DNA from 2 places in the Pseudomonas shirazica genome. Region 1 is predicted to be linked to the other one. Evidence: predicted binding sites of a transcription regulator. Region 1 holds the regulator's gene; the other holds the start of a gene.
What was found. The regulator FliA, encoded in region 1, starts transcription of late flagellar genes. The targets are predictions, from matches to a motif close to CTAAAGTTTNNNNNNNNNNNGCCGNTAA.
Positions count from the first base shown of each region.

Region 2: the regulator FliA is predicted to act here: its motif matches at 3,299-3,326, upstream of motA (flagellar motor stator protein MotA).

Region 1 is NZ_CP063456.1:1,145,541-1,150,456, reverse strand. It holds gene IMX18_RS05275 (chemotaxis protein CheA) at 1-540, opposite strand, end outside; gene IMX18_RS05270 (protein phosphatase CheZ) at 553-1,341, opposite strand; gene IMX18_RS05265 (chemotaxis response regulator CheY) at 1,362-1,736, opposite strand; gene fliA (RNA polymerase sigma factor FliA) at 1,840-2,580, opposite strand; gene fleN (flagellar synthesis regulator FleN) at 2,577-3,410, opposite strand; gene flhF (flagellar biosynthesis GTPase FlhF) at 3,504-4,811, opposite strand; gene flhA (flagellar biosynthesis protein FlhA) at 4,823-4,916, opposite strand, start outside.
Region 2 is NZ_CP063456.1:10,796-15,711, reverse strand. It holds gene orn (oligoribonuclease) at 1-10, opposite strand, end outside; gene rsgA (small ribosomal subunit biogenesis GTPase RsgA) at 154-1,185, shown strand; gene motB (flagellar motor protein MotB) at 1,366-2,379, opposite strand; gene motA (flagellar motor stator protein MotA) at 2,383-3,234, opposite strand; gene IMX18_RS00045 (HDOD domain-containing protein) at 3,365-4,900, shown strand.

The sequences.
Region 1 (4,916 bases):
CTGCTCGTCGGCCGCAGCTTGCGCCTTGACCGCATCGAGCGAATCGAGCAGCTGTTCGAACTCGCTGTCGGTGATGTCCTGCTCCTCGGCAGGCGCTTCGGCAACCGGTGCCGGTGCCGCGGCGGCAGGCGCTTCAACGGCCACGGCGCCCCCCGGCTCGGCCAGGCGCGACAGCGCCGCCAAAAGCTCGGGGGTAGCCGGGGTCACTTCGGCGCGCTCGCGCACCTGGCCAAACATGCTGTTGACCGTGTCCAGTGCCTCGAGCACCACATCCATCAGTTCCGCGTCGACCCGGCGCTCACCTTTGCGCAGGACGTCGAACACGTTCTCGGCGATATGGCAGCACTCCACCAGCTCGTTCAGCTGAAGGAAGCCGGCGCCCCCTTTTACAGTGTGGAAACCGCGAAAGATCGCATTGAGCAGGTCGGCATCGTCGGGCCGGCTTTCCAGCTCGACCAGTTGCTCGGACAGTTGCTCAAGAATTTCGCCGGCTTCTACCAGGAAATCCTGGAGGATTTCTTCATCGGCGCCGAAGCTCATCAAACGTGCTCCTTAAAAACCCAGGCTGGACAGCAGATCATCGACATCGTCCTGACCGGACACGACGTCTTCACGCTTATCGGCATGAATCTGCGGACCTTCACCCCGAGTCGGATGTTTTTCTCGATCTTTTTCTGCACGCAGTTGATCGTGGTCATGCTGGATGCCCGCAAAGCGGTCGACCTGGCTGGCCATCAGCACCAGTTTGAGCAGGTTGCTTTCCACCTCGGTGACCAACGTGGTGACGCGCTTGATCACCTGGCCGGTCAGGTCCTGATAGTCCTGGGCCAGCAGAATGTCGTTGAGGTGGCCGGCGACCTTGCGGTTACCTTCGGCGCTGTGCGTCAGGAAACTGTCGACGCGCTTGACCAGGTCACGGAACTCCGGCGCAGCCACTTCGCGGCGCATGAAACGCTGCCAGTCGGTGCTCAGTGCCTGGGCCTCGCTGGCCAGGTCGTTGAGCACCGGGGTGCTTTCCTCGACCAGGTCCATGGTGCGATTGGCCGCGCCCTCGGTGAGCCTGACGACGTACGACAGGCGCTCGGTGGCGTCGGTTATCTGCGACACCTCCTCGGCCTGCGGCATGGTCGGGTCGATCTGGAAACTGACAATGGCACTGTGCAGCTCGCGGGTCAGCTTGCCGACTTCCTGGTACAGGCCGCGGTCGCGGGTCTGGTTCAGCTCGTGAATCAGCTGCACCGCCTCGCCGAAACGGCCCCGCTCCAGGCTTTCGACCAGCTCCTGGGCATGCTTCTTCAGGGTCGATTCGAACTCGCCCAAAGACGTTTGTGATGAATCCATGGCGCGCCCCCTGACGTGACTCAGCCGTTGACGCGTTCGAAGATCTTCTCGATCTTTTCTTTGAGCACCTGGGCGGTGAACGGCTTGACCACGTAGCCATTGACGCCGGCCTGGGCCGCTTCGATGATCTGGTCGCGCTTGGCTTCGGCGGTCACCATCAGCACCGGCATGGTTTTCAGGCGATCGTGGGCACGCACCTTGCGCAGCAGGTCGATGCCGGACATGCCAGGCATGTTCCAGTCGGTCACCAGGAAGTCGTAGTGGCCGTTCTCCAGCATCGGCAGCGCCGTGGTGCCGTCATCGGCTTCTTCGGTGTTGGTGAAGCCCAGGTCACGCAACAGGTTCTTGATGATCCGCCGCATCGTCGAAAAGTCGTCAACGATGAGGATTTTCATGTCTTTGTTCAAGTAGACCTCCAAGCAGTCTCAAACGCGCTCGGCCCCGAGCGCGCATTCACAATTCGGTACAACGTAGAAAACGACTGCAACGACAGCGGGCTCAACGCGCCCGCCATTCCCCCAGGCGGCTGCGCAGGCGCGCGGCACACTGGCTGTGCAACTGGCTGACCCGCGACTCGCTGACCCCCAGCACCTCACCGATTTCCTTGAGGTTCAGCTCTTCGTCGTAGTACAGCGCCAGCACCAGGCGCTCACGCTCCGGCAGGTTGGAGATGGCCTCGGTCAGGGCGGCCTGGAAGCGCTCGTCCTCCAGGCCGCGCGCAGGTTCTACCTGGCCACTGGCGCCATCCTCATGCAGCCCTTCGTGCTCGCCGTCCTGCAACAGGTCGTCGAAGCTGAACAGGCGGCTGCCCAGGGTATCGTTCAAGATCCCGTAGTAATCATCGAGACTCAATTGGAGTTCGGCAGCAACTTCATGATCTTTAGCGTCACGGCCGGTTCTGGCTTCAACCGCACGCATCGCGTCGCTGACCATGCGGGTGTTGCGGTGCACCGAACGCGGTGCCCAGTCGCCCTTGCGCACTTCGTCCAGCATGGCCCCGCGGATGCGGATGCCGGCGTAGGTTTCAAAGCTGGCGCCCTTGCTGGCGTCGTACTTGTTGGCCACTTCCAGCAGGCCGATCATGCCGGCCTGGATCAGGTCCTCGACCTGCACGTTGGCCGGCAGCCGCGCCAGCAGGTGGTAGGCGATGCGCTTGACCAGCGGGGCGTAGCGTTCGATCAGCTCGTACTGGGCGTCTTTCGACGCTCGGCTGTACATCTTGAAACCGCTGGCGTTCATAGCACTGGACCCGCGCTGGTGGGTTGCACCAGACGCTCGACAAAGAACTCCAGATGGCCACGCGGGTTGGCCGGCAGCGGCCAGCTGTCGACCTTCTGGGCTATCGCCTTGAAGGCCAGCGCGCATTTGGAGCGTGGGAAGGCTTCGTACACGGCACGCTGCTTCTGCACCGCCTTGCGCACACACTCGTCATACGGCACAGCGCCCACATACTGCAGGGCAACGTCGAGGAAACGGTCGGTGACCTTGGTCAGCTTGGCGAACAGGTTACGGCCTTCCTGCGGGCTCTGCGCCATGTTGGCCAGCACGCGGAAACGGTTCATGCCGTAGTCGCGATTGAGCAGCTTGATCAGGGCGTAGGCATCGGTGATCGAGGTGGGTTCATCGCATACCACCAGCAGCACTTCCTGGGCGGCGCGGACGAAGCTGACCACCGAATCACCGATACCGGCCGCAGTGTCGATCACCAGCACGTCGAGGTTGTCGCCGATTTCGCTGAACGCCTGGATCAGCCCGGCATGCTGGGCCGGGGCCAGGTGCACCATGCTCTGCGTGCCCGAGGCAGCCGGCACGATGCGCACACCACCGGGGCCCTGCAACATCACGTCGCGCAGCTCGCAGCGCCCTTCGATGACATCGGCCAGGGTCCGCTTGGGGGTAAGGCCCAGCAGCACGTCGACATTGGCCAGGCCCAGGTCGGCGTCGAGCAGCATGACCCTGCGGCCAAGCTCGGCCAGCGCCAGGGACAGGTTCACTGAAACGTTAGTCTTGCCGACGCCACCTTTGCCACCGGTCACGGCGATCACCTGTACGGGATGCATGCTACCCATGTCTGTTCTTTACCTTGTCTCGCTGGGACTCAGGCCACACGTAGGGCAATTCTGCGTACCCCTTGGCATAGCTACCTTGCACACATTTCATCATCAACCCGCTCGCCGTGGGTTGTGATAGAGATCAGCGAACATATCGGCCATGGCCTCTTCGCTGGGCTCGTCCTGCTGCTGCACATTGACCGCGCGGGAGACCAACTGGTGCCCCCGAGGCAGGTGCAGGTCGTCAGGAATGCGCGGCCCGTCGGTCAGGTAGGCCACTGGCAGTTCATGACTGATGGCAAGGCTCAGCACATCGCCAAGGCTCGCCGTTTCATCGAGTTTGGTCAGGATGCAACCGGCCAGGCCGCAGCGCTTGTAGCTGTGGTAGGCGGCGGTCAGCACCTGCTTCTGGCTGGTGGTGGCCAGCACCAGGTAGTTCTTCGCGGCAATGCCACGCCCGGCCAGGGTATCCAGTTGCATGCGCAGGGCCGGGTCGCTGGCCTGCAGGCCGGCGGTATCGATCAGCACCACGCGCTTGCGCAGCAGCGGCTCCAGCGCCGCAGCAAGCGACTGGCCCGGGTCGACGTAGGTCACCGGCACGTTGAGGATGCGGCCCAGGGTCTTGAGCTGCTCCTGGGCGCCAATGCGGAAGCTGTCCATGCTCACCAGCGCCAGGTTCTGCGCGCCGTACTTGAGCACGTAGCGGGCGGCCAGCTTGGCCAGGGTGGTGGTCTTGCCCATGCCGGCCGGGCCGACCATGGCAATCACCCCACCCTCTTCGATCGGCTCGACCTCGGGGATTTCGATCATCCGCGCCAGATGCGCAAGCAACATGCGCCAGGCCTGGCGTGGCTCGTCGATCTCGGCAGTCAGGTCCAGCAGCTCACGGGCGATCGGCCCGGACAGGCCGATACGCTGCAGCCGGCGCCAGACGGTGGCCTGCTGCGGCTTGCTGCCTTGCAGCTGGTTCCAGGCCAGCGAGCCGAGCTGCACTTCCAGCAGCTCGCGCAGGCCCGACAGCTCGGAGCGCATGGCATCGAACAGGCGCGGGTCGACCGGCGCCGACGCAGGCGCTGCAGCAGCCTCGGGAACATCGACATGCGGTTCGATCAACGGCTCGGCGGCGGTCAGCGACTGCCCGGCGAACAATTGGCGGTTGTTGTCGCTGCTATCCTGGCGGTGGCCCAGCTCGGCCTGGGCAGTGGCGATGCGCGTATGGGTCTTGCGCAGCTCTTCTTCCAGTTCGGCGTTGGGCACACGGGGGGCCAGGGCGGACAGCTTGTAGTCCAGCGCGGCCGTCAGCTCGACACCGCCGGCGATGCGACGGTTGCCGATGATGGCGGCATCGGCGCCCAGCTCATCACGGACCAGTTTCATGGCCTGACGCATATCGGCGGCGAAAAATCGCTTAACTTGCATTATCCCCTACCTCAGCCGTTAGGGCCCACGGTGGCAATGATGGTGACTTGCTTGTTGTCCGGTATTTCCTGATACGCCAGAACATGCAAATTCGGTACAGCCAGG
Region 2 (4,916 bases), 1.1 Mb from region 1:
GGTTTTGCATGCGGGGGCTCCTCGTATAGGCCGTCATAGTAGCGTAGTGGCCAAGGCACGCCCATTCACGGTGCGAAGGTAAGCCAAATGGTCCGGCGCCTGGCGTGCTAAACTGCCTGCCGTTTTCAACCTGCCCCCACGCACGGAACCTTCATGGCCAAACGCCAGCTCAATCGCCGCCAGAACTGGCGCATCGAAAAAATCCAGAACGAGCGCGCCGCGCGTGCGGCCAAACGCGAACAGCACGTGCTGCAGGAACTGGAGGGTGGCGACCTTGGGCCAGAGCAGTTGGGCCTGGTGATTGCGCACTTCGGTGTGCAGGTAGAAGTGGAAGCCCAGGACGGCGAAGCCGCGGGCCAGGTGTTCCGTTGCCACTTGCGCGCCAACCTGCCGGCGCTGGTTACCGGCGACCGCGTGGTATGGCGGGCGGGCAACCAGGGCATTGGCGTGATCGTCGCGCAGATGCCGCGCAGCACCGAGCTGTGCCGGCCTAACAACCACGGCCAGCTGAAGCCGGTGGCGGCCAACGTCGACCTGATCGTGATCGTCTTTGCCCCCGCGCCCGAACCGCACCCCAACCTGATCGACCGTTACCTGGTGGCGGCGGAGCACGCCGGCATTCGTCCGCTGCTGCTGCTGAACAAGGCCGACCTGATCAACGAAGAGAACGGCCCGGGCCTGCATGCGCTGCTGGAGGTTTACCGCGAGCTCGGCTACCCGCTGCTCGAGGTCTCGGCACATCACGGTGACGGCATGCAACGCCTGCAGCAGATGCTCGACGGCCACATCAGCGTGTTCGTCGGCCAATCGGGGGTGGGCAAGTCGTCGCTGGTCAACAGCCTGCTGCCGGAGGCCGGCACCCGTGTCGGCGACCTGTCGGAATGGTCTGGCCAGGGTACCCACACCACCACCACCGCGCGGCTGTACCACTTCCCCAATGGTGGCGACCTGATCGACTCACCGGGCATCCGCGAGTTCGGCCTGGGTCACGTCAGCCGCAGTGATGTGGAGGATGGTTTCATCGAGTTCCGCGACCTGTTCGGCACCTGCCGCTTCCGCGACTGCAAGCATGATCGCGAACCGGGCTGTGCGCTGCTCAAGGCGCTGGACGAGGGGCGTATCAAGCAGCAACGGATGAACAGCTACCGCTCGATCATCGCCAGTTTGCCGGAAGACGCTTACTGACCCCCTGTGGGCGCGAGGCTCAGCTGCAGCACGCGCCTGTAGGAGCGGCCTTGTGTCGCGATAGGGCCGCAGAGCGGCCCCAGCAATCTTTGCAAAAATGCAGAAGTCCGGGGGCCGCCTTGCGGCCCGATCGCGACGCAAGGCCGCTCCTACAAGGACCGTGCAGGGCACCCCAAGAACCTACTGGTCCTTGGCCTCATCCATCTTCAGCGTCCCCTCTTCGAAGATGTTCAGCTTCTGGCGCAATTCACGCGGCTGCATGGGGGCCTGCCCGGCCTCCCCTGGCCCCGCCGGTGCCGCAGCGGCCGGCGGCGCGGGCTCGGCAGCCGGTGCTTCCGGCGCGCCCTGCTCGCCTTCGATATTGCGCTGGGCCTTTTTGGTCAGCACGATGATGTCGATGCGGCGGTTGACCGGGTTGAACGGGTCCTTGCGGTCGAACAGCGACGACGAGGCATAACCCACCACCCGCGCCACCTGGCCATCCGGGTAGCCGCCGGCCACCAGTGCACGGCGCGCGGCGTTGGCGCGGTTGGCCGACAATTCCCAGTTGCCGAACTCGCCACTGCCGGCATAGGGCTTGGCGTCGGTGTGGCCACTGATGCTGATCTTGTTCGGCACCGCCTTGATGGTGTCGGCCATCGCCAGCAGGATGTCCTCGAAGTACGGCTGCAGGCGCGCGCTGCCAATGTCGAACATCGGCCGGTTCTCGGCGTCCATGATCTGGATGCGCAGGCCGTCCTGGGTGATCTCGAACAGGATCTGGTCCTTGAACTTCTGAAGTTGCGGGTTCTCTTCCACCTTGTTCTGCAGTTCCTGCAGCAGCAACTCCAGGCGCTCACGCTCGACCTGCTCGGCCATGGTCTCCACCTGGTCCTTGTCCAGCTGAATGCTGGTATCAGGCGTCGGCTCCGACTTGGCTTCGGGGTTGATGGTCTTTTCCGGCGCCAGCTGAGGCGAGCCGCCCAGGTCGATGACGTAGGGCGTTCCGCTTTCCGAGAAGCCGATCGGGTCCTTGAAGTAGCCGGCAATGGCGATCTTCTGTTCCGGGGTGGCCGTAGACAACAGCCACAGCACCAGGAAGAACGCCATCATCGCCGTGGCGAAGTCGGCGAAGGCGATTTTCCAGGCGCCGCCGTGGTGGCCGCCGCCAAAGCGCTTGACGCGCTTGACGATGATGGGCTGATTGTTCTCCATGACTCAGCGACCGCGAACCGCTTGTTCCAGTTCGGCGAAGCTTGGGCGGTGCTTGGGGTACAGCACTTTGCGCCCGAACTCGACCGCCAGCGAAGGCGGCATGCCCGAGGCCGAGGCCACCAGCGAAGCCTTGATCGACTCGTAGAGGTTCAGCTCTTCCTTGGCATCGTGCTCCAGGCACTTGGCCAACGGGCCGAAGAAGCCGTAGGCCGCCAGAATACCGAAGAAGGTACCCACCAGCGCCGCACCCACATGGAGGCCGATGGAGGCCTGATCACCATCGCCGAGCGAGGCCATGGTCACCACGATACCCAGTACCGCCGCAACGATACCGAAGCCGGGCATGCCGTCGGCGATGCCGGTCACCGCATGGGACGGGTGCTCCAGTTCTTCCTTCATGCTCAGCAGTTCCATGTCGAACAGGCCCTCGAGTTCGTGTGGGGCCATGTTGCCGGTGGACATGATGCGCAGGTAGTCGCAGACGAATGCGGTCATGCGTTCATCTGCCAGCACCGTCGGGTACTTGGCGAAGATCGGGCTGGCGGCGGCATCCTCGATATCGGCCTCGATGGCCATCATGCCTTCGCGCCGGCTCTTGTTGAGAATCTCGTACACCAGGCCCAGCACTTCCAGGTAGAAGGCATGAGTGAAGCGTGAGCCGAACATCTTCATCGACTTCTTGATGACGTGCATGGTCATGTGGCCAGGGTTGGCCTGCAGGAATGCACCAAAGGCCGCACCGCCGATGATCAGTACTTCGAACGGCTGGATCAGTGCCGCGATCTTGCCGTGGGAAAGCACGTATCCGCCGAGCACGCTCGCGAATACGACGATGATGCCGATAATTTTAGCCATAGGTTCAAAGCACTTGCTGTCGTGGTCAGGGGAAGAGACGGGAGCTTTAAAACTCTTCTTCTACTTATCGGCAGAACTGCGCCAGACTATAGCCACTCAATGCGAAAAGCCAGTTCGGACTGATGTCAAAATGCCAATTGAAACCAAGGTGCCCGCTCAGGCTCCACGTACGCTAGAGGCCTGGGTAAAGCTGCTCGAGAGTGTTCGCATCCCCGTGCCGAAGCACAGCTACGACCGGGTCATGGCCGCCATCCACGATAACCGCCGCTCGCTGCGCGATATCGCCGAACTGATGCAGGATAGCCCGGCTCTGGTGCTGTCGGTGATGCGCGAAGCCAATCACCCCACCAATGCCAGCCTGGCAGAGCCCGCCGAAAGCCTGGAAGTCGCCCTCAACCGCCTGGGCCTGGAGCGCAGCGAACAGCTGCTCAAGCGCCTGCCAGCAGTGCCCGTCGAAGAGATCCCGCCGGTACTGTGCCAGTTCCAGCTGATCAGCCAGCACGCCTCGCAGCAGGCCAGCGGCCTGTTCGCAAGCCGCCTGGCACGGCTCTGGCAGGAAATCCACTGGGGCAGCCTGTTGTTCCTGTCGCCACTCTGGCCGCTGGCGCTGGCCTACCCCAAGCTGCTCGATACCTGGGAGCTGCGGGTTATCCACAAGGGCGAAGACGCCGCCCATGTCGAGGAAGAACTGTTTGGCGTGCGCATCATTGAGCTGTGCCAGACCATGGCGGAGTACTGGCGCCTGCCACAATGGGTGACCCAGGGTTACCGCCTGCTGCTGGAAGAGCGCGAACAACTGGCCCAGGTGCTCAGTATCGCCCGCGATCCGGACCTGCTCAGCCAGCAACACCGCCTGGACGCCGAGCCTGGCCTGCGCCGCTGGTTCAACCAGCCGGCCAACACCGTGCTGCTGGCCAACAACCTGGCCCTGGCGGCACAGGTGGGCTGGGACAACCCGCACCTGTTGCGCTGGCAGCTGCTGACCGCACTGTACCTGCAGACCTCGCTGGACGACGTGCAGCAGCAGGTGCACCAGCAGGCTGCGGCCAGCGCCCGCCGCCATGCCCAGCATGCCTTGTTCCACCCGGCCGAAGCGCTGATCTGGCCCTGGCACCAGCGCCGTCCGCACCCAGACATGCTGGCTCCGCCACCGCCCACCAGCGACGAACTGACGCGCTGGCGCAAGCTGTGCCAGGACCTTCTGGCCCAGCCCAGCCCGTTCACCAACAACGTACACCTGGCCACGCAGGTTATCGAGGCCCTTCTGGCCTCTGGCATGCAGCGGATCCTGCTGCTGAGCCTGGACAAGGCCAACGACCAGCTGCGCGTGCAGCAGATGGCCGGCCTGCCAAAGGAAGCCGGGGCGCTGGTACTGCCGGTGGCGCAGAACAAACTGCTGCAAAAGCTGCTGGCCAAGGCCGGGCAATTGCGTATCACCCCGGAAAACCACAGCCAGCTCTCGACCCTGCTGCCGGCTCCGCTGCGTGCCTTGTTCCGCAGCGAGCACGTGCTGCTACGCTCGCTGGCGGTGGCGGACCAGGTGCTGATGCTGATGGTGGCTGACCAAGGCTGCCGGCCGCTGGCCGATATCAGCGTGCAAGCCTTCGGCAAGACCGCACAGTGCACCGAACGGGCGCTATCGGTGTTTGCCAACCGCAAGGCCTGAGCCTTGCGCTACAATC